4 regions of the Thiosocius teredinicola genome follow, and region 2 is predicted to be linked to each of the others. Evidence: predicted binding sites of a transcription regulator. Region 2 holds the regulator's gene; each other region holds the start of a gene.
The links. The regulator FNR, encoded in region 2, switches genes on or off when oxygen is low (the NO sensors DNR and NnrR bind a similar motif). The targets are predictions, from matches to a motif close to TTGATNTANATCAA.

Region 1 (5,533 bases), 1.0 Mb from region 2:
GCTGGTAGCCGGCGATCCGGACTTCACTGCGTTCTGCGAGAAGTCCGCCGGCTAGTCGATTGGTCTTGCAAACCTTGGCACGCAGCGGTGCCTTCAAGGCCCCACGTTTGGTGCAGCAACGGCCGCAGTCACCCGGTGCGCATTCTCCCGCTGCGTGAAGTAGCAAGACGCCGATCGGCAGTCAAAAGCGCTGCAAGCAGCAACTCGGATCAGAGACACTCGCACACCCAGCATTTTGTTCCTATTCTCGTGACTGGGCTATCTAAAGAAGATCCCCGGGTTGCCGCTGCCTGTTGATGGCAGATGGGCCCGACGCGGCCCCACTTCGACACCAGCCAGGGATAAAGGCCGCGATGCAACAATCCATGTCATGACCGGGCAGGCAGCATTCTCTTCCTCGGATGAACGCAGCCGCGTCTTGTGCAAAGAACACACGGACCTGCTGTTCGCGCACCTGAAGAGTGCCTTGGTAGCCAATATCCTGGTTGCAGGCGTCACTGCCGCTGCACTGGGTCTGAATCAAGGTCATACCGGCATCTGGCTGTCGAGCCACGTGTTGCTCACGGTGTTTCGCCTGGTGCTGGCGCAACAATACCACCGTGCCCAACCGGGTCCGGATAACCTTCGGCCCTGGCTGACCACCTATGCTGTAGCCGCCGTTCTCACCGGACTGACATGGGGATTGCTGCCATTCACGCAACCGAACATCCATGAAAGCAACAGCGGCTTGTTCATGGGCGTTGTACTGGCCGGCGTGTCCGCCGGCGCCTTCGGTTCGATGTCGGCAATCAGGCTGATGTATGCCGTTTATGCGGCAACCCTGTTGGGTACCTTTGCGTGCTGGTCTGCGTTCTTTGCGTCACCCACGCAGCCCGAGATTTCCGTGTTGTCGCTCGTCTTCTTCGCAACGCTGATGGTTGCTGCGAAACGCTACAACGCCCAGCTGGTCAAGGCCTTCGACCTCGGTCATCGCAATCAGGATCTGCTCGACAAACTGCGGAGCGACCACGCTGAACTACGAACAGCGCAAAACATGATATTGCGCGAACAGCAAGTGGCTTCACACGTCATGGAGAGCATCATCGATCCGCACGTCTGTGCCCAAAGTGGGGTTCGCCACTATCAACGATCTCTGCAGAATTTTGTCGGTGATGTGGTGCTCCTGGACAAAGTCGGTGACAGGTGTGTTCGAATCTTGCTGGGAGATGCGACGGGACACGGACTGTCGGCGGCGCTTGCCGCGATCCCGGTCGCCCAAACGTTCAGCACGATGAACCAAAAGAATCTGCCGCTTTCCTCTCTTCTCGACGAGCTGAACCGCAATCTCCACCGCCTGCTGCCGACCGGCATGTTCATGGCGGCAGCAGTGATCGAGATCAGTGCCCTTGATGGTGAGCGGTGTCGCGCGCGCATCTGGAACGGCGGTCTGGAAAATCTGCTGATCGTTGGTGGCTCCGGCGAAGTGGTGGAACTGCCATCGGACAACCTGGCACTCGGCATCCTCGCTCCCAAAGACTGTTCGACGCGGTTCGTCGATTTGACACTGGAAGCCGACGACCGCGTGTATGTCTACACCGACGGAATCACCGAGGCAGTGGACGCCACCGGCATTCCCTTTGGGCGTGCCCGACTCGCCAACGCAGCGCGACTAGCGCGACACGATGCGAATTCATTTGATGAGGTGATGTCCATCTTCAACAATTTCATCAGCGACACGCCGATCGGTGATGACATCACGCTCCTCGAGATTCATGCCGGTCAGTTGGCTAAAAACCTGGGCATAGATCCCGCCCTCGCAACGACGAACGGAACCAAAGCCACTGCGCGCGACGCAAACGGATGACATGCCGGCAAACGCCATTCCGTATCGCGTTGCGAGCACGGTTCGCCTCGCAAGCGAAGCGCCGAGAACAAATCGCTATCGACGGGAGAACATCCCTGCGCAGCGGTTGACCTTGTTGATCTCGCGCTCAATTACCGAGCCATTGGTCCACGTGTAATCCCCGTCTTCGACGTCGCTACCCAGCAACCAACCGATACGAAAGAAATGCCCGCCGAGCTACAACGGTTTGTGCTGCTCTCGAGTAGCGCGAAACGCGAGTGCAATGTCATCGTGGCGCACCTGTATTCGGTCCAGCTGCCATCCCCAGCGAAGGACTTTCTACATCAGCGTTCGAAAAGCAAAGATTGATTGACGCATGTCAGTGAGCCCAATTTAGACTTAGGCTAAAAATAACCTCACTCCAAGCCTGGGAAGTCACTCGCGGATTGCGAGCGGCATGCCGCACGAACAAGCCGCACATCCAAAGCCGTGTTGTTTGTAGGCCGGAGGATACACTTCTGACACTCGAGGGATAACCATGAAACCTTTGAAGCGCGCTATAGCGGGCGTCCTGGTCGGTGCCGCGACCTTTGGCACCGGCGCTACCATGGCCGAAGAACCGATTACCCCTATTCGTCCGGCGCAGGAAATCAACCTCGCCCAAGCCGAGCTGGGGAAGAAACTGTATTTCGACCCACGATTGTCGAAGTCCGGCTTTATCTCGTGCAACTCTTGCCACAACCTGAGCATGGGCGGCACCGACAACCTCAAGACCTCGATCGGCGACCACTGGCAGCAGGGTCCCATCAACGCACCGACGGTGCTCAACTCCAGCCTCAACGTCGCGCAGTTTTGGGACGGTCGTGCGGCCGACCTCAAAGCGCAGGCCGGCGGACCGATCGCCAACCCTGGTGAAATGGCATTCACCCACACCCTGGCTGTCGACCTGCTCAAATCCATCCCGGGCTACGTCAAGGAGTTCAAGCTGGTGTTCGGTAGTGATGACATCGACATCGACATGATCACCGACGCCATTGCCGAGTTCGAGAAGACTCTGGTCACCCCGAACTCTCCCTTCGACCAGTGGCTGCTGGGCGATGAGGACGCGCTGACCGCAGACGAAAAGACCGGCTACAAGTTGTTCAAGGACAGTGGCTGCACCGCTTGCCACAACGGCTCTGCCGCGGGTGGCAACACGTTCCAGAAAATGGGTATCGTCGAGCCCTACGTGAGCACCAGCAAAGCTGAAGGCTTGGTGGCTGTGACTGGCAAAGATGCAGACCGCTTCAAGTTCAAGGTGCCAACCTTGCGTAACGTTGAAATGACCTACCCTTATTTCCACGATGGCGAAGCCGAGACCCTGACCGAAGCGGTCGACATCATGGGCCGCTTGCAGCTCGGTAAGAAATTCACCGACGAAGAGAATGCGCAGATCGTGGCATTTCTCAAGTCTATGACGGGTGATCAGCCGAACTTCGCGCTGCCGATTTTGCCGCCGTCTTCCGAGAAGACCCCGCTGCCGAATCCCTGGGCGAAGTAAGCTACGACCAAGTCAGAGCAAGGGCCGGTGAAAACCGGCCCTTTTTTTATTTGCCTTCCGAGTCACCCGTCGGAGGTGGATTACTCGCGTAAAATTCAGCCAGCGCCAACAGCTCCTTGTCGGAGAGCTTTTCCAATCGTTCCTGCATGATGGGTGGCCTCGGCAGATCTTTCGACGACTCCCTGTAATCGATCATCTGGTAGTAGAGGTAGCCCTTCGCCTGCCCGGCGATCGGTGGCGTATCCCGGTCCTGAAAATGGCCGTTCTGCTCGTGACACTTCTCGCAATATTCTTCGTGCAGCAGCTTTCCTTGTTGTGCCAGCTCCTCGTCGAACTCGCCCTGCACGCCGGCCCAAGGCTTGCTGCCGTAGTGCAACGCCATCATCTGCAGCTGACTGCTTTTATAACCCTTGGCGATCCGCCCCATGACGGTTGAAGGACGACGGTCTTTCCTGAAGTCCTGCATGGAGGCATAGAAGTATTGGAAGTTCAGACCTTGAATGGTCGGAATGTGTGTCGACTGGTTGACCCCATCGGTGCCATGACAACCGGCACACGATGAATAGAGAGAGTCAGAATACACAGTACCGGGAAGCAACAAACTCACATTCAACAGGAAACAGAAAGCCTGTTTGCGGCTCTTTCCGAACGACATCATTCCCCCTGTCTGGACTGAACAAATCGGGTTGGCGACTGCCAAATCTAAGAATACCGCTATTGCCCCTTTTGATTAAGCGAACGCAGAGCTGCGGCGCAAGATTCTTCTAAATCTTCCCAAACAAAATAACGGACCCTTGTGGGGTCCGTCTTATGTGCCTGCCAACCAAGCAAAGTTTTGGTAAGCGCGAGTGGTCTCGAACCATCGCCACCCACCATGTCAAGGTGACGCCGGTTACCCACCAACCTCGTATTAAAGCGAACAGCAAGACATTGCTGTCTCACTGCGACTCAAAGTACGCCACCGTGACTCAATAACCTACGTGACTTTTTCCCAAAAAACGTTCCCCGCGCATGGCCGTGCCAACCGCTACCGCGTGCCTATTATTCTCCTCCCCCCTCCCCTTTCTCACTTTGCCATACTCGGCCGAGGAGTTGCGAAAGAGGCGGCTGTGAGCACACACGAAGACAATAGACTCGTCAAACACTTCAACGAGTTCATCGACCGGCTTGATCGATTCGGCGCGGGCGGTGCGGTGGAAGCTGCATTATTCAGTGGTCACGAAATGTTGAGGCGAGCCGTCGATCCATAGCTGCTCTGCCTCAATGTCAGCATAGCGTTCGCAGCTTCGCATCATGTGCTTCACTTGCGAGGCTTCGACTCCGACGGCGCCAACTTTTCCATCATTCGAACGAGGTCGGGTAAAGTCCGAACATTCATCTTGCTCATGATGTTATGCCGGTGCACCTTGATTGTCGTTTCAGAAATACCAAGCTCTGCGGCAACCTGCTTGTTAAGGTAGCCTTGCACTATATACGCGACAACCTCCTTCTCTCGGCCCGTGAGTTGCTCGAATCTTTGTCGAACCCTGGCAATCTCCTGCGCTTCATGCTGGTCGTCATGTGCGCGAGCCAAGGCTGACCTGATTGCTGAAATCAGATCCTCATCCCGGAACGGCTTAGCGAGAAACTCGATAGCACCGTGTTTGATCGCGCGCACCGCCATGGGAATATCCCCGTGCCCAGTGATAAAAACTATCGGAATACAGATACCTGCGCGAGTGAGCAGCGCCTGCAATTCGAGACCGCTGAGATCAGGCATGCGCACGTCTAGTATGAGGCACGCTGGACTTGATTTCCTGGGCACGGCAAGAAAGGCAGCCGCACTGGAAAACGTTTCGACATTTAAACCAACTGAACGAATGAGACTGCTGAGCGCCTCTCGAACAGAGAGATCATCATCCACCACATATACCCATTCAGCAACTTCGTCAGTGCTGGGAGACTTTGTCGTATCCATGTTTACATGAGAATACTCAAATGAGCGCGTGCGCTTCGCCAATAGAACAGTTGGAACTTTGCCTCATGAGACCCTTCAATATCTGTGATGTGCTGCTACCGCAATTCCAGGCCAGGAATATGACCTATCGCCTCCGCCAGGTTCTTTCCAGTGATGCAATCGAGGTAGTGCTTACTGATCTGGGATAGTGAACGAAAAACAACCTCCAGATCCG
Region 2 (5,533 bases):
ATCGACGACCGCCTGCCATTCGCTCAGATCGGCCGGCGGCACATCGAGGCGCAGTTGATCGACGACGATCTCGTCCAGGCCTTGCGCATGCAACAGCAACGGGATGCGGTAGATGCTGTCGGCGTCGACTGCCGAGATGACGGCGCGCTCAGGCACGTTGGTGAACAGCGCGATCTTGCGGCGCTCACCGTCGGGCACGGGACGGTCGCCGCGGCACACCAGCACATCCGGCTGGATACCGATCGAACGCAGTTCCTTGACCGAGTGCTGCGTCGGCTTGGTCTTGATCTCACCCGAGGCCGCGATGTACGGCACCAGCGTGAGGTGCATGAACAAGGCGTTCTCGCGCCCCATCTCGACGCCCATCTGACGGATGGCCTCGAGAAACGGCAGCGATTCGATGTCACCCACGGTACCGCCGATCTCGACCAGCGCAACGTCGGCATCGGCCGAACCGCGGCGCACGCTTTCCTTGATCTCGTTGGTGATGTGCGGAATGACCTGCACGGTACCGCCGAGGTAATCGCCACGGCGCTCCTTGCGGATCACGTTCTCGTAGATCTGGCCGGTCGTGAAGTTGTTGTTGCGTCCCATCGTGGTACGGATGTAACGCTCGTAGTGCCCCAGATCGAGGTCGGTTTCGGCACCGTCGTCAGTGACGAATACCTCACCGTGTTGAAACGGGCTCATCGTGCCCGGGTCGACGTTGATATAGGGATCCAGCTTGATCATCGTGACCTTGAGGCCACGCGCTTCGAGCAAAGCGCCAAGCGAAGCAGAGGCAATACCTTTGCCTAGGGACGACACAACGCCGCCCGTAATAAAAATGCATTTAGCCATGGGCCGGAGGGCTCAAAAAGGAGGTTGCAACGGACGGGCTTAAACGGTACCAGAGAGCCCCTCTGCACTCAATCACAAATCGCGACCGGGTTTAACTTCTGGGAACTTGATCAGGATCAGAGGCAGTGTCAATTTGCCCTTATATTCCAACGTTTTAGCGGCAATTCGCCGGTTTTGGCGCTAGTGGCAGCCAATGCATTGGTCTATATTCAGTCTTGCTCGGGAAGGAACGATCCCGACTCCGTGCCGACGACTCATCTCCCCGGCAGTGCCATGAGTCCCGTCGACGCAGGGAGGCTCACCTCACTCACACAAAAGCTCACTCAAGGAGTTAACGAAATGCGGAAGTTCGCAAAAGCACTTAGCGCTGCGCTCGTCGCCGGCGCAGCTGCATTAACCATGTCATCGGCTAGCGCCTGGTGGGGTGGCGGCCCCTGGGGCGGCGGTGGCCCGTGGGGCGGCAACAACTGGGACAACAACTACAACCGCGGTTACGGCTACGGCAACACCTCGGGCTGGGGCGACGGCTGGGGCTCGGGCGATGCCGCCGGCGCCGGTGATTTCAGCATGAATATGAGCGGCCGCGGCAACACCAATATGCGTGGCTACGGCAGTGGCTACGGCTACGGTGACGGCTATGGCCGCGGTTACAACTACAGCGCCCCCGGCTGGGGCGGCTACGGTTACGGCCCCGGTTACGGCGGTTACGGCCCATGGGGCGGCGGTTACGGCCCCGGCTGGGGTGCTCCGGTAGCACCGCCTGCGGCCCCCGCAGCACCGGCCGCGAGCGAATAAGCTTCTCGCTCGAGCACCAAAGCCCGTCCCGTCGTGGACGGGTTTTTTTTGCGCGTCTCTTTCTACCTAACTAAGGTTATTGATCAAGGTCAAAAAAATTCGCACAATCACAGTGCAGTTTCCGATCAACCCTCAGGGAACCAACAAAGGCATTCACCTTGGCTGAGAAGAACGTCATTTCACTCGATAAAATCAAGGTTGCTTGTCGTGATTGCAGCCTCTCCATGCTGTGCCTCCCCATGGGCCTGAGACCGGAGGATGTCGATCGTCTGGATGCGATCGTCAAACGTAATCGACCGCTGCAACGCGGCGATCACCTCTTCCGCTCGGGCGAACCGTTCCGCAATCTGTACGTTGTCAAGACGGGGGCGGTCAAAACCTATACGCAGACCAATGACGGCGATGAACAGGTCGTCGGCTTCCATCTGCCCGGCGAGGTGCTGGGCATGGATGCGATCCAGGAAAATCTGCACGGCTGTAGCGCGCGTGCACTCGAAACCACCGCAATCTGCGAGCTGCCCTTCGAGCGGCTTGAAGACCTGGCCTCCAACATCCCCAGCCTGCAGCACCAGATGTTCCGTCTGCTGAGCAAAGAGATCAGCCAGGACGCAGAGATGATGACGCTGCTCGGACGCAGCACGGCTGAAGAGCGGGTTGCCTCGTTCCTGCTGAGCCTGTCCGACCGCTTTCATCGACGTGGTTTCTCGGCGTCGGATTTCTTCCTCAGCATGTCACGCCAGGAGATCGGCAGTTATCTCGGCCTGGCGCTGGAAACGGTGAGCCGGCTGTTTACCCGCTTCCAGGAGGAGAAGATCCTCAAGGTCGAGCGCAAACACGTGCAGATCCTCGATCTGGAACGACTGCGTTCCATGGTTACGCATCAAACCCATTGCGAGCGTCATCGCGCAAGACCATCAAATTGATCTAGCTCAATTTGAAAGCGACAAAAATCATTGCGATGTGGGTCTGCGACACCCAGTTGACCCACATCAAAGTAGCGACTCCTTATTAACAATTAGTGTGCGCCCCAGATCGGTTGGTTCCGTGTTGAAACCAACCGATGGTTTTTTCACTTGGGAGACGCGTAATGGAGTCACAGACCACCTACAACTACAAGGTCGTGCGCCAGTTTGCGGTGATGACGGTTATCTGGGGCATCGTCGGGATGCTCGTCGGCGTTATCGTCGCGGCTCAGCTGGCCTTTCCGACACTCACCGATGGTATTTCGTTCCTCAGCTACGGCCGCCTGCGTCCGTTGCATACGAACGCTGTCATATTTGCCTTCGGCGGTTCGGCCTTGTTCGCCACGTCGTACTACGTGGTGCAACGCACCTGTCAGACCCGGCTGTTCGGTGGTCCGCTGGCCTCCATCACCTTCTGGGGTTGGAACCTGATCATCGTACTGGCTGCCATTACGCTGCCCCTGGGTATCACCAGCGGTAAGGAATACGCCGAACTCGAATGGCCGATCGACCTGCTGATCGCCGTCATCTGGGTGATCTACGCGATCGTATTCTTCGGCACGGTCGCCACACGTAAGGTCAAGCACATCTACGTAGCCAACTGGTTCTACGGTGCTTTCATCCTGACGATTGCGGTACTGCACATCGTCAACAGCGCGTTCATCCCGGCCACCCTGACCAAGGGCTACAGCTTCTACCCCGGTGCCATCGATGCGATGGTCCAGTGGTGGTACGGCCACAACGCCGTGGGCTTCTTCCTGACCACTGCGTTCCTCGGCATGATGTACTACTTCGTACCGAAGCAGGCCGGTCGCCCCGTCTACTCGTACCGTCTGTCAGTCGTCCACTTCTGGGCACTGATCTCGACCTACATGTGGGCCGGTCCGCACCACCTGCACTACACCGCACTGCCCGACTGGGCACAGTCGGTCGGTATGATCTTCTCGCTGATCCTGCTGGCACCGTCCTGGGGCGGCATGATCAACGGCATCATGACCCTGTCGGGCGCCTGGCATAAGCTGCGCACCGACCCGATCCTGAAATTCCTGATCGTTTCGCTGTCGTTCTACGGCATGTCGACCTTCGAAGGTCCGATGATGTCGATCAAGACCGTCAACGCGCTGTCGCACTACACCGACTGGACCGTGGGCCACGTGCACTCGGGTGCGTTGGGTTGGGTTGCGATGGTATCGATCGGTTCGCTGTACTACCTGATCCCACGTATGTTCGGTCGGGTTGAGATGGCGAGCATGAAGCTGGTCGAGTTGCACTTCTGGACGGCCACCATCGGCGTTGTGCTGTACATCGCTGCCATGTGGATCGCCGGTGTCATGCAAGGCCTGATGTGGCGTGCAGTTAACGCCGACGGCACCCTGACCTACTCCTTCATCGAATCGGTGGAACGTACCTATCCGTTCTACTACGTCCGTCTGCTCGGCGGGGCCATGTTCCTCGGCGGCATGCTGTTGATGGCCTACAACGTCTGGAAAACGGCCTCGCAGGGCCGTGTAGCCGACGCTGACGATGCCATTCCGGCACCGGCAGCCCACTGATAAGAAAGGAGTACCGAAAATGTCACATGAAGTCGTTGAAAAGAACGTCGGCCTGCTGGCGATCCTGGTAATCCTGGTTATCAGTGTCGGCGGCCTGGTCGAAATCGTCCCGCTGTTCTTCCTCACGGAAACCACTGAGCCGGCGCCTGGCGTCACCAAGTACAGTGCGTTGCGTCTGGAAGGTCGGGATATCTATGTCCGCGAGGGTTGCTACAACTGCCACTCGCAGATGATCCGTCCGTTCCGTGCGGAAACCGAGCGTTACGGTCACTACTCGGTTGCGGGTGAGTCGGTTTACGACCACCCCTTCCAGTGGGGATCGAAGCGCACCGGTCCGGACCTGGCCCGCGTTGGCGGTCGCTACAGTGACGATTGGCACTACGCCCATCTGAACGACCCACGCGACGTGGTGCCGGAGTCGAACATGCCTTCCTACTCATGGTTGAGCGACAACAAACTGACCGGCAATGACACTGCCGCGAAGATGAAGGCACTCAACATCGCGATCGGTGCGACCTGTCCGAAATGCGAGCTCTACAGCGAGCAGGACATGGCGGATGCCCAGAAGCAAGTGGCTGAAAAAACCGAGGCGGAAGCACTCGTTGCTTATCTGCAAGGTCTGGGCCTCGCTTCCAAGCAGTGGTGATCGTTATGGAACTTAACGATCTGCGTGCATGGCACACCGTCGTCCTGCTGATCTGTTTCATCGGGATCGTATTTTGGGCCTACAGCAAACGTCGTAAGCGTGATTTCGACGAGGCCGCAAACCTGCCCTTTGCCGACGAGAAAAAGCACCGGGCATCGATTGAGAAGGAGAATCTGTCATGAGCAGTTTCTGGAGTGGTTGGATTATCGTACTTACCGTCGGCAACATCCTCGCCTGTCTGTGGCTCGTCTGGTGGACCATGCGTCGCCGTACCGACGAGGCGGCGCAAGGTGACGTTACCGGTCATACCTGGGATGGCGATCTGCAGGAATACAACAACCCCCTGCCCCGTTGGTGGCTGTGGCTGTTCTACATCACCCTGATCTTCGCCGCCGGCTACCTGGCCTTGTATCCCGGCCTGGGCAAGTTCCAGGGCATCTGGGGCTGGTCATCGGGCAACACGCTGGGCTCGATCGAAGGTTCGCAGTACCAGGGCGAGATGGCGCAGGCCGCCGAGAAGTACGACCCGATCTTCAAGAAGTTCGCGGCCGTCGCAGTGACCGATCTGGCGGGCAAGCCGGAATACCAAGAAGCGCGTGAAATGGGCAAGCGTCTGTTCCTGACCTACTGCATGCAGTGTCATGGTTCGGATGCCGGCGGAACGCCGGGCTTCCCCAACCTGACCGACGGCGACTGGCTGTGGGGCGGTAGCCCTGAGCAGATCAAGATGTCGATCG
Region 3 (5,533 bases), 860 kb from region 2:
TTGCAGCGCTGGGCGTAAAGTACATCGATCTTGCGCTTGAGCTTCTCGCGGGCGTGCTTGCCGCGCGTGCGCTTGAGCTTGTCCTCGAGTTCTTCCTGCTTGTCCTTGAGAGACTTGATCGTCTTACGCAGCTTTTTAAGGCGCATCTCCTCAGGAGGGCGCTTCAACAGCCTTTGAATCTTTGCAACAAGCTTCATGGTTTTCATTGCGATCGCTCCTGACGCTCGACGGTTGGGGCCTCGCGCCGGTGCTGATCGACCATCTGTTCGACTTCTTCCGGGGTCAGCGAGAGGTCGGGGGTCACTTCGTCCATGGACGGAGACGACGCCAATAAACCTTTCGCCATGCTCAGCAGACGCGCCATGATTTCGTTCACGTAGAGACTGTCATTCATCAGGGAAGTGGCCATCTGGGCGGTGATGGCGCCGTCCCGGATCAATCCGTCGACGATCTGGTGACTGAAGCGATAGTTGTCCGCAATGTCTACCTTAATCGCATCAAGTGACAGTAATGCGACAGCCTCATCATCGGCCGCACGCAGCACCGCCAGTTCGCGCAGCAATTCACCGATCCGCGCACGGAAGCGGTTGTATTCCCGCCGAATGTAGCGGTTCGGCGCGCCGGTGTAACGTTCGACGTTCTTGCGCAGGTGCTTGGTCGCCTTGATCGCGGCCACGATGTCGAGATTGGCCTGCCACAGCCCCTGCATCTTGCGGGACTTTTCATCGTCCATGTTCGCCGATGCACGGGTGTAGAACAGTACGTTGGCACCGTAGATGTCTTTGATCATCAGCTCGTATTGCTTGTCGATGTCGATCTCGATGTGCTCTCCGGGCTCGTCGAGCAACGCCATGAGATCTTTGTCTGAACTGATATCGGCGCGGCGCAGGTTAACGCCATGGGCGATGATCGAGAACGCGTTGTTGAACAGGTGTTGGGTCTCGCGGCGCAGCGCCGGCAAAGCCACGTCCGGAAACGCCAACGCGGCCTCGCTGAGGTACCTGGGCATGTCGCGCTCGACCCGTGGACCACGCAAGAACCGGGTCAACATCCGTTCCAGCGCGCGGATCAACGGCGTGAAGACCAAGACGCCAATGCCGTTGAACAGGGTATGAAACACGGCCAGCTTGAGCGTGTAATCGTCACTCGGTATCCCGACCGCACCGCTAATCGCGTCCACCGCGAGCACGAGGTAGCTGATCGAGGCCAACGCGATGACACCGGTACCGATATTGAAGATGAGATGCGCGCCCGCGAGCCGCTTGCCGTCGATCGGTGAACTCAGCGCCCCCAGCACGGCCGTAATCGTCGTGCCGACATTGGCGCCGATCGCCAGCGCCAGGGCATTTTCATAGGTGATTTGCCCGGCCCCCAGCGCAGTGATGATCAGCACCAGGGTGGCATGGCTCGACTGCATGACGACAGTCGCCAGCATGCCGAACAGCGTGAACAACAACAGCCCTTTGATGCCCGGTATGGCGTACCGGGTCAGATCGAGCTGGTCGGCAAAACCCTCGAAACCGACCTTCATGTAATGGATGCCAAGGAACAGGAAACCCAGCCCGGCCAGAATCCAGCCGATGCCTTTGAGTGCACGCGGCTTTTGCAGGATGAACACCACGCCAAACACCAGCATCGGCATGGCATAGGTCGACAGGTTCACCTTGAGGCCGAAGCCGGCGACGATCCAGGCGCCGGTGGTCGTGCCGAGATTGGCACCGAAGATGATGCCGATGCCCTCGGCCAGGCCCAGCAGACCGGCACTGATGAAGCTGATGGTGATCACCGACACTAGCGACGACGACTGCATAATGGTCGTGGTCACGATGCCGAACAGCAGGCTCTTCCACGTCTTGTCGGTGCTGACGCGCAATACGCGCTCGAGCGCACCGCCGGAGAAGGCGCGGAAGCCTTCCTCCATACACAACATGCCGAACAGGAAGATGGCGACGCCGGCAGCGATATCGCCGAATACATCGCTGCGCCAGAAGCCATACGCCAGGCCGGCCAGGATAACGGGCAGGACGAAACGCCCGATCATCGCACCTCGCAGTGCCAGATAACCGGCTGAATGTAGAAACTTCTGATTTCGAAGGAAACGACGGCCATGGGTCTATTATTGACCAGCCTGTCGATGTTTGAAGTGCGGTGCACTCAACGCGGTTGGGTGAAGCGTGCGCCTCACCCAACCGGCCGAGCCGAGATCACGCCTTGTCGTAGTGTTCTGCGTGTTGACGCAAGCGCTTTGACAGCGCTGCCACCTCGTCGGCCGCCCGCTCCATCTCCTCCAGCACTGCGGTACTGATCGCGGCCTCGACCAGCATCGCCAGTTCATTGCGGTGCTCTTCCGTGATCGCCGCCTTGGCATTCTCATCGAGCAGGTCCATAAAGGCATTACTGACCTGCACGGCATGCCGTTCGTAGTGTTCGCTCATGTTCTTAGCCCTTCCTGCTTATGAACGCTGATTAACTCAACTGGGTATGTTCGCCGTCTTCGTAGATGTCCGAAGCGGTACCGACGATCAGCGGATCCGGCGGACACGCGATCTTTTCATCCTTGTTGTCGTACGGAATGCTGTTCAACAAGTGACGAATGGCATTGATGCGCGCGCGCTTCTTGTCATCCGACTTGATCACGGTCCAGGGAGCGTCGGCCGTATCGGTGTGGAAGAACATCGCCTCTTTGGCCTTGGTGTAGTCGTCCCACTTGTCGAGCGATGCCAAGTCGATCGGGCTCAGCTTCCACTGTTTCAACGGGTCGTGTTCACGGGATTTGAAGCGGCGCAGCTGCTCGCCGCGGCTGACCGAGAACCACAGCTTGAACAGACGTATGCCGCTGCGCGCCAACATACGTTCGAGCTCCGGCGTCTGACGCAGGAACTCGAGGTATTCCGAGGACGAACAGAAACCCATGACACGCTCAACGCCCGCCCGGTTGTACCAGGAGCGGTCGAACAACACGATCTCACCGGCACTCGGCAGATGCTGAATATAGCGTTGGAAATACCATTGACCGGCTTCACGCGGCGACGGTTTCTCCAATGCCACGATGCGTGCACCACGAGGATTGAGGTGCTCCATGATGCGTTTGATGGTGCCGCCCTTACCCGCCGCATCGCGGCCTTCGAACAGGATCAGTACGCGCTCGCCCGTATCGCGCACCCAGTTCTGCAGCTTCAACAGCTCGATCTGCAGCTCGTATTTGAAGGCCTCGTAGTCTTTGCGGCCGAGCTTGGTGCTGTACGGGTAGATGTTCTTGCGAAACAGCTCGCGGCGCGCGGTCTTATCGAGCTTGCTGAGGTCGCCGTCGAAAACCTGCGGGTTCTCGACCTTCTCCTTATTTTCGTCGTTGGCACTGTCAACGTTGACTACCGAATCTCCCATTATCCCTTTCCCCCAGGTTCGTCATCTAAAGAATCATTGTGCGCCACAACATGCCCGCTGCGGTTGACGGGTATCAAAAAGCGACAAATCCAGTGCCGAACGCAAGCACGCTCTCGCCGGAACTCACCGACCCGGGCGGAACAGGCCACCAAGACCCATATCGTCGAGCGCGCCTTCCATGAATCGGCGCACCTGCATCGCGTCTTCCATGCGCAGTGCGGCATGCAGCAGCTGCCGTGCACGCGACACACTGATACTGCGCACCACCCACTTCACCTTCATCAGGCTACCGGCACTCATGCTGAGGCTGTCGACGCCCAGGCCCATCAACAGGATGGTTGCCATCGGGTTGCCGGCCAGCTCGCCGCAGATTCCCACCGGCCGGTTGAACACCCGCGCGCCGCGCACCACCTGTTCGAGCGCGCGCAACACTGCCGGATGCAGATCGTCATACAGCTCGGCCACCCGCGAGTTGTTGCGGTCGACGGCGAGCAGGTACTGCGTCAGATCGTTGGTGCCGACCGACACGAAGTCGACCCGACGCGCCAGTTCCTCGATCATGTACACCGCCGACGGCACCTCGATCATGACGCCGATCTTCGGCATCGAGACCTTGTAGCCTTCTTCGAGCAACTCGTCGTGGGCACGCGTGATCAACATCTTCAGTTCATCGACCTCGGCCACGCCGCTGATCATCGGCAGCATGATCTGCAGATTGTCGAGGTCGACCGCGGCACGCAGCATCGCGCGCACCTGGGTCAGAAAGATCTCTGGATGCGCCAGCGAGATGCGCACGCCGCGCCAGCCGAGGAACGGGTTCTGTTCTTCGACCGGGAAATACGGCAGCGGCTTGTCGCCGCCGATATCGAGCGTGCGCAGAATCACTGGCCGGGGGGCGAAGGTTTCCAGCACCCGGCGATAATTCATGACCTGCACCGATTCGGCCGGGAAACGGTCACGGACCATGAACGGCAGCTCGGTGCGGTACAGGCCGATACCGGCAAAATCATCGTTGCCGATGTTGTTGGTCTCGTTGACCAGGCCGGTGTTCAAGTGCAGGGGAAACGCAACGCCGTCGGTCGATTCGGCCGGCAGACCGCGCAACGCCTCGGCCTCGGCGGTCAGTGCCCGCTCCTCTTCGGCAAGGCGCTCGTACTCCTGGCGCACCGATTGCGGCGGCGAGATATAGACCCGCCCGCGGTAACCATCGACGATCAGCTCGCGGCGCTCGACGCGCGCGACCGGCAGGTTGCTGACGCCCATGACGGCCGGCAGCCCCATCGCACGCGCCAGAATCGCGACGTGCGAGGAACTCGAACCGGCGGCACAGACCACGCCGACCAAACGATCGTGCGGCACCTCCGCCAGCTGGATCGCACTGACCTCTTCGCCGACGAGCACGGTCTGCGCCGGGTACTCGACCTTGCGCGGGCTGTCGCTCTGCAGATGCATCAGGATGCGCCGACCGAGGTCACGCACGTCCGATGCGCGCTCACGCAGGTAGATGTCCTCCATGTTTTCGAATACCTGGGCATGCGCATCGATGCTCTGACGCAGCGCCGCCGGGGCCCAGTCTCCCTTTTCGATCAGCTCGATGGTCTGGGTGACCAGGGTGTCGCTGCCGAGCATCAGCAGCAAGGCATCGAACAGCGCGATGTCCTCTTCCGGTATCTCACCGCTCAGGCGTGCCTTGAGCGTACGCAGGTCGTCTTCAACCGCGTCGACAGCGTCACGAAACGCCTTGCATTCGGCATCGATATCTTCGGCCTGACGATCCGGCACGGCGTCCAAATCGGCGGCGCGGTAGGCGACAACGCCTTCGCCGATCGACACGCCCGTGCTGCCGGCGCGACCTTCAAGATAGCGTCCCATACGCGGCTGAGTGGTCAGCGCATCGAGTTCACCGCTGGTCTGGGCAAAGGTGATGGCGCCGGCGAGCTGTGCCGCCAGGGTGAAGACGAAGGTCACCTCGTCTTCGGTGAATTCGCGCTGCGCCTGCTGGCGCACGACCAGCACGCCGAGCACCTTGCGATTCTGGATGATCGGCACACCGAGGAATCCGTTGTACTGGGTCTCACCGGTCTCGGTGATGCGCATATACCGCCGGTGCGACGGCGCATCGCTGAGGTTGAGCGGCTCGGCACGTTCG
Region 4 (5,533 bases), 1.6 Mb from region 2:
ATGCAACGGCGGTTGCGCCTCGGACTCGCTGCGCGGTTCGACCAACGGCAACGATGCGTGGTGCGCCAGCATCCGCCATTCGCCGTCGACCAGGCCGTAGATGTTGGTCGCCAGCACCACGGCACGGCGTGCACCCGAACCCGTGCTCACGCGCTCTTCCACGGTGTGTACAGCCAGGTTGTCGTTGGCGTTCGATTGCACCAGACGATACTCGACCTGGGGCGGTTCACTGCCGGTGAAGATGTTGGCCCAGCTGTCGATCACCGCGGCATAACCTTGTAGCAGTTCGCCGCCGGGGTGGATGCAGCTGACGGTCAGGGAATCCATCCACACGTTCTGCATCGCATCGACATCGAGCGCACGAAAGGCGTCATAGAAGGCGTTCTCAACCGCTGCGGGTTCTTTAAAGCTCATTGGGTCGTTGCTTGTCCGTCGTCAGGTTTCAGCCGATGTGCCGTGCCTGCCATTGCTGGTAGAGCCCATAGACGTGATCGCAATAGCTCTGCTTGTCGTCGAACAGGTGCGGCTCAATCGGATCATACACGTAGAAGTTCGCCCGGTTGTTGCTGGCGAACATGATGTTGCGAATATTCGCCAGCAGGCTGTGTCGGCCCCAATGGAAATCGTGCAAGGCCTCGTAGTGCAGATAGACCGGCACGATCGGAATACCGGTTTTCAGCGATATCGCGAACACGCCGTGCCGGAAGGCGGGTTGCAGGCGCGGACCTTTGATGCCGCCTTCGGGATACAAGGCCACGTTGGTGCCTTGATTAACGTGCCGTTCTATCTGGTCGGCAGCGGCGCCGCGCGAATCGCGCGATTCACGTTGCACGAAGATGGTCCCGGCGGCTGCTGAGATACGCCCGACCAACCACCAGTCTTTGACCTCGCGTTTCGCCAGACAGTCGACGTCGAACACCGCCGGGATACCGATGTCTTCGAACGACGATGGATGATTGGCGATCAACAGGTAGCGCGATGGCAGGGGATGCGTATGCCGGTGGTGAACGCGCAGGTCGACGCCTAGCGCATGTATCCACGTGCGGCACCAGCTCTGAAACAGCCGCCGATACCAGCCGCTGCGCCACGATGGCGGCAGAAAACTCAACAGGTACAGCAATGCGGTGAATACACTGAGCTCCAGCCAACCCAGCGTCAGCCAGACGACGCGTACGAACGTGCGAAACATGCCGAGATGTCCGGGCCTTTGTCGAAGGTTCTGTGCAGAGTTTAGCGCGCGTGTGAGGCGATCAAGCCGTGCATATAGTTGGCTGTACGCACGCCGAGCAACATGCGCGATACCACGCCGTTCTCGATCAGTATCAAAGTAGGTGTTGCGCGGATTCCCATCTCACGCGACAAGGCAGGATCGTCGGTAACGTCAAACTTGAAAACGGGAGCGCCGGTCTCGGCGAGGATGTCGACCTCTTTCGACATCGGGCGGCAGGGACCGCAGTGCGGTGCATAACAGTAGACCAGGGCTTTGCCGTTGACTGCGGCGAGTTCGGGAAAGCGTTTGAACAACGGGTCGGCAGCCAATCCCTCCGACGCGCGTGTCGCCACGTACATGTAAACAAGGTACAGGCCCCAGGTAATCGCAAGTCCGATGAATGCATATGCCAGGAGGTTCAAGGTCGGCACTTTCCTCTCTTAGATGGCCGAATGGCCTTCTGCAAAGCGTAGACCCTGAATACACCGCCGGGAATAGGTAAAACGCCGCAATTAGCGTCGTCTGAGTGCATCCGTATATGCTGAAATTGCCGAGTTGCCGGCGCTCAATGGCGGCATTGTATCGGGCGCGCGAACGCCGTTCGGGGCACTCAGCGTCGCCGCCGGGTTTCGAGGCGTTTGTGTTTGAGTTCTTTCAGATTGCGCAAGCCGATCAGCAGTGCCCAGGCGCCCAATGTGAACAGCGCGACGGGGATGTAGCTGCTGATGGTGCTGTCTAGCGAGGCGGCCAAGGCGTCGCCTGCCATCGCCGCGGATGAGGTCAACAAGAGGCTTATTTGTGTTTTGTTCGGCATCCTTCTGTCACGCCAGTCGTTAGATCGTTAAGTTGTGTAAATTAATGCAAATACTTTGCCCTTCTTGATTTTCTACTCAAAAACAAGCACCTGGCGTCGTTCAGGGGTTTCATTCCGGGTCAGCTGTAAAGACGGCTGACAACCAACGAATGCGTTGTGCGCGTTGGTGAACGTAAATCAGGTTTTGCGCGCGGCCGCCGTTATTGGATGGAGGGGGCAAACCGGGAGGTGCGCAGTGGCAGAGCTTGAACAATGGGGGGTACCGTTGGCCGTCGCCGGCATGCTGGTGGCGACACTGTTCATGGCGGCTGTCGTTACGCGTTACCAGGCCCATCTGGCGACGGTTCGGCTGGCGGTGCGGCGCATCGAGGTCGGTGTGCAAACGCTGTTGGCGATCTTCGACGACCTGCAGACCGTGTCGTTGTCACGTGAACTTCGAGTGACCTTGCGCAGCGATGTGCTTGCCCGTTACCAAAAGATCAAGAAACTGCACAAACGCTACCTGGGTATTGCCGAGCGCATCGCCGAAGCCGAGACGGCACTGAATGCCGAAGGCGCCGCGCCCGGTGGCGTCGGGCCGATTGAAGACGAGCAGGCATTCCGCAAAATGCTGCGTGCGCTCGACAGGCTGATCGAGATCGTCAGCTACGGTGAAACCGTTCAACCGATACCCGCCGATGTGCGTGGCATCTTCAAACGCGAACTGGGTGAACGTCGCGCCGAAGTGGTGTCGCGTTTCTACATGGTCGAGGCGAAACGCTACGAGAACAATGGCAATTACGTGCGTGCGCGTATGCACCTGAGCAACCTGATGCAACTGCTGCGTCGCACCGGGCCTTCGACGGATTTCGTACGCGAACTGTACAACGAGGCGGATGCGGCGCTCGGTATCCTGAATCGCCACGACAGCGTTGACGTCGACGCGACGGACGAGGGTGGCGAACCCAACGCCTCTGTTGCCTGACGCGGGCTACCGCTGTGTATCCGGCTGTTGTTCGCTCGGCTTTTGAATCGTTTTGAGGTCGTCGATATTCGCGCAAAAACCCAGGCCGGGTTCGGAAGACGGTGCTGGCGCCTGCAACACCTCGTCGCATTCGTTCTTGGCATCGCACGTGTCGCATTTGCGCATGTGGTTTTTAATATCGACCGCTTTTTGTTCGTGCAGATAGCGCGCTTCGTCGATGCCGAGATAACGCAACATGCGCGAAAGCCTGAGCTGGTCGAGGTCTTTCGCCAGCTGCCGGCGGAACCAATGGCCGGTGCGCAGGTTGCTTCCGATCGCCATCGGCAGGCGTATCGCGACGTAGATTATCGCCAGTACCAGCGGTACGGCGATGAGCAGGCTCATCGTGTCCACGGCTCACTCTCCCCCTTTGAGTGCTCGGCAGATTGTTGAACCTGTCAGCGCCTCAAACCTTGATCTCGATCAGTATCGGCAAGATCACGTGGCGTCACAGGTCGAACAGATCATCGGCTGCCGCGCGCAGGGCATCGGGGTCGGCCGCCGGTTGGTGGGCATCACTGCTGGGCTCGAAGTAGTCGCAGAAATTGGCCCGGTCCTTGTCTTTTACCGGTTCCGCGATGGGTTCTTCGCAGTCGTTGGCCCTGCCTGGCGCGAAGAACCGGCAATTGCGACAGACGTGCGTCTGCTTGCGGCACTGCGGGCACTCGCCCTCTCGCTGGTAAAGGCTGGTTTCCAGGTGGTTGCCGCACGACCAGCAAGTACCTTCGGCATTCGGTGACACGGCCATTCCCCACGGTTCTAATTCGATCGTCAGGCTTAAGATTCTGGCATGTTTGACCGATAACCGTGAGTACAATTCCGATAAGAGATCCGGCTGCGTCGTGAAAGACCCGCTCGAGATAAACATTGCTGGCCGCGTGATGATGCTGCTGACGCGCCTTGGTATGAGCAACACGCGTTGTCTCGACGTGTGCACCAAGGCCGTATCCGCGGTCGTCCATCAGCGCATGCGCACGGATGCCAACGTGAACTTCGGCAATGTCGGTCCGTTGATCGCCGAACAGCTCGGCATGTTGGAGGCTGCGCTCAAGGCGCGGTCCGGCACATGCGGCGGGGCATCCGCAGCACCGGCCGCCGCAGCAGCGGAGCAGGCTGGGGATGCCGTTACGCCGGCAGCGCAAGACGCGGTGCAGGCCGAAGCAGAGCCGGTCTTCTACGATGACATGACCGAGCAGCCTGCCGCCGAGGAAAAGCCGGCCGAAGCACCGGCCAAAAAAGCCAAGCCGCCGGCACGCCATACCCCGCAGCCGATGAGCATGGAAGACAAGCTCAAAGAAGAACGTGAGCCGACGCAGAAGCTGCTGGCCGAAGACTGCGTGTCGGCCGGCCTGATCGATCCCGACCAGGCCAAGAAGCTGATCCTGAGTATGACGGGCAAGACCAGCCAGGATGCCGAGACCGACATCGTCGAGCACCTGCGAGGCGTGTTGCAGGAGCAGGTCAAGAAACTGATCCGCAAGGCGAAGAACGGCGGGCCCTGGGCGTCGCCGCATTCGCAGGAGCAGCTGCGCAAAGACATTCATAGCGCCAAGACGGTGCGCAGTGTGTTGACGATGCGCCGCCAGGTCATCAAGGAACTCCAGCAGTGGGAGAAGGAACACGGCCGTGGCGGTATCCTCGGCCTGTTCAGCGGACGTCGCAAAACCGCCGGTCGTTAACCGGCTTGATCCGACGTCTGCATTGACCGGCGCGGCGTCGCGGGGCAATCTCCAATCATCGCAAACATTCGAGCCTGAGCGCTGACGTTGCCGAATCGGCCTGACGGCGTCGCTGCGGCCAGCTACACCCTATGAAAGAGTTCGTCCTGCATTCGCAACTGGCGGCCGATTGCGCATTGGTCGGTGACCTGCCTCTGAGCCGTGTCCTGTTGCTCAACGATGGCCGCTATCCCTGGGTGGTGCTCGTTCCCCGCCGTGCAGACATCCGCGAGATCTACCAATTGAACCCGGACGACCGGCAGCAGCTGCTTGCTGAATCGTGCCTGGCCGGTGAGGTATTGATGCGCAGCTTCGATGGCGAAAAACTCAATATCGGTGCGCTCGGCAACATGGTGCCGCAACTCCATGTACATCACATCGTGCGCCGGCATGACGATCCTGCATGGCCCGGGCCGGTCTGGGGACATTCGCCGGCCGTCGCCTATCAACCACAACAACTGCATGAACGCCTCACGTTGCTGCGCGGGGCCCTTGGCACGGTGGATATCGCCTAACCGGCATGCTCGCTTGGCGATGAGATCTCGGTCGGCAAGGGGAGGGCGGTCTCGCCACGGATCAGGCGTTCCTTCTGAACCCTGCTGAGTTTCTTTACCTGGTATTCGACGCGCTGCGCCTCACCCCGGTCGCCTACGGCCTGGGAAAAGACCAATTGCAGCGGACCGCGTCCGCGCAGGCGGCGAGCGCCGCGGTTGTTCTGGTGGGCGTCGAAGCGACGCTGCACGTCTGTGCTGATGCCGGTATACAGCGAGCCGTCGGCGCACCGGACG

Region 1: the regulator FNR is predicted to act here: its motif matches at 2,192-2,205, upstream of B1781_RS09060 (cytochrome-c peroxidase).
Region 3: the regulator FNR is predicted to act here: its motif matches at 3,448-3,461, upstream of ppk2 (polyphosphate kinase 2).
Region 4: the regulator FNR is predicted to act here: its motif matches at 3,441-3,454, upstream of B1781_RS06285 (DUF6455 family protein).

The regions. Positions count from the first base shown of each region.
Region 1 covers NZ_CP019936.1:1,873,792-1,879,324, reverse strand. Annotated here, with positions in the region: gene B1781_RS09070 (hypothetical protein) at 1-55, shown strand, start outside; gene B1781_RS09065 (PP2C family protein-serine/threonine phosphatase) at 281-1,843, shown strand; gene B1781_RS09060 (cytochrome-c peroxidase) at 2,361-3,362, shown strand; gene B1781_RS09055 (c-type cytochrome) at 3,409-4,062, opposite strand; gene B1781_RS09050 (response regulator transcription factor) at 4,663-5,319, opposite strand; gene B1781_RS09045 (ATP-binding protein) at 5,491-5,533, opposite strand, start outside.
Region 2 covers NZ_CP019936.1:2,919,246-2,924,778, forward strand. Annotated here, with positions in the region: gene B1781_RS13925 (CTP synthase) at 1-840, opposite strand, end outside; gene B1781_RS13930 (sulfur globule protein CV1) at 1,240-1,635, shown strand; gene fnr (fumarate/nitrate reduction transcriptional regulator Fnr) at 1,794-2,558, shown strand; gene ccoN (cytochrome-c oxidase, cbb3-type subunit I) at 2,723-4,150, shown strand; gene ccoO (cytochrome-c oxidase, cbb3-type subunit II) at 4,170-4,796, shown strand; gene B1781_RS13950 (cbb3-type cytochrome oxidase subunit 3) at 4,802-4,978, shown strand; gene ccoP (cytochrome-c oxidase, cbb3-type subunit III) at 4,975-5,533, shown strand, end outside.
Region 3 covers NZ_CP019936.1:3,783,671-3,789,203, forward strand. Annotated here, with positions in the region: gene B1781_RS17935 (hypothetical protein) at 1-206, opposite strand, end outside; gene B1781_RS17940 (Na/Pi cotransporter family protein) at 203-2,041, opposite strand; gene B1781_RS17945 (hypothetical protein) at 2,205-2,435, opposite strand; gene ppk2 (polyphosphate kinase 2) at 2,467-3,384, opposite strand; gene ptsP (phosphoenolpyruvate--protein phosphotransferase) at 3,508-5,533, opposite strand, start outside.
Region 4 covers NZ_CP019936.1:1,275,543-1,281,075, forward strand. Annotated here, with positions in the region: gene B1781_RS06265 (nuclear transport factor 2 family protein) at 1-414, opposite strand, end outside; gene B1781_RS06270 (lysophospholipid acyltransferase family protein) at 443-1,189, opposite strand; gene B1781_RS06275 (thioredoxin family protein) at 1,231-1,632, opposite strand; gene B1781_RS23130 (hypothetical protein) at 1,821-1,997, opposite strand; gene B1781_RS06280 (hypothetical protein) at 2,260-2,988, shown strand; gene B1781_RS06285 (DUF6455 family protein) at 2,995-3,372, opposite strand; gene B1781_RS06290 (hypothetical protein) at 3,476-3,769, opposite strand; gene B1781_RS06295 (hypothetical protein) at 3,870-4,706, shown strand; gene B1781_RS06300 (HIT domain-containing protein) at 4,838-5,260, shown strand; gene B1781_RS06305 (GIY-YIG nuclease family protein) at 5,257-5,533, opposite strand, start outside.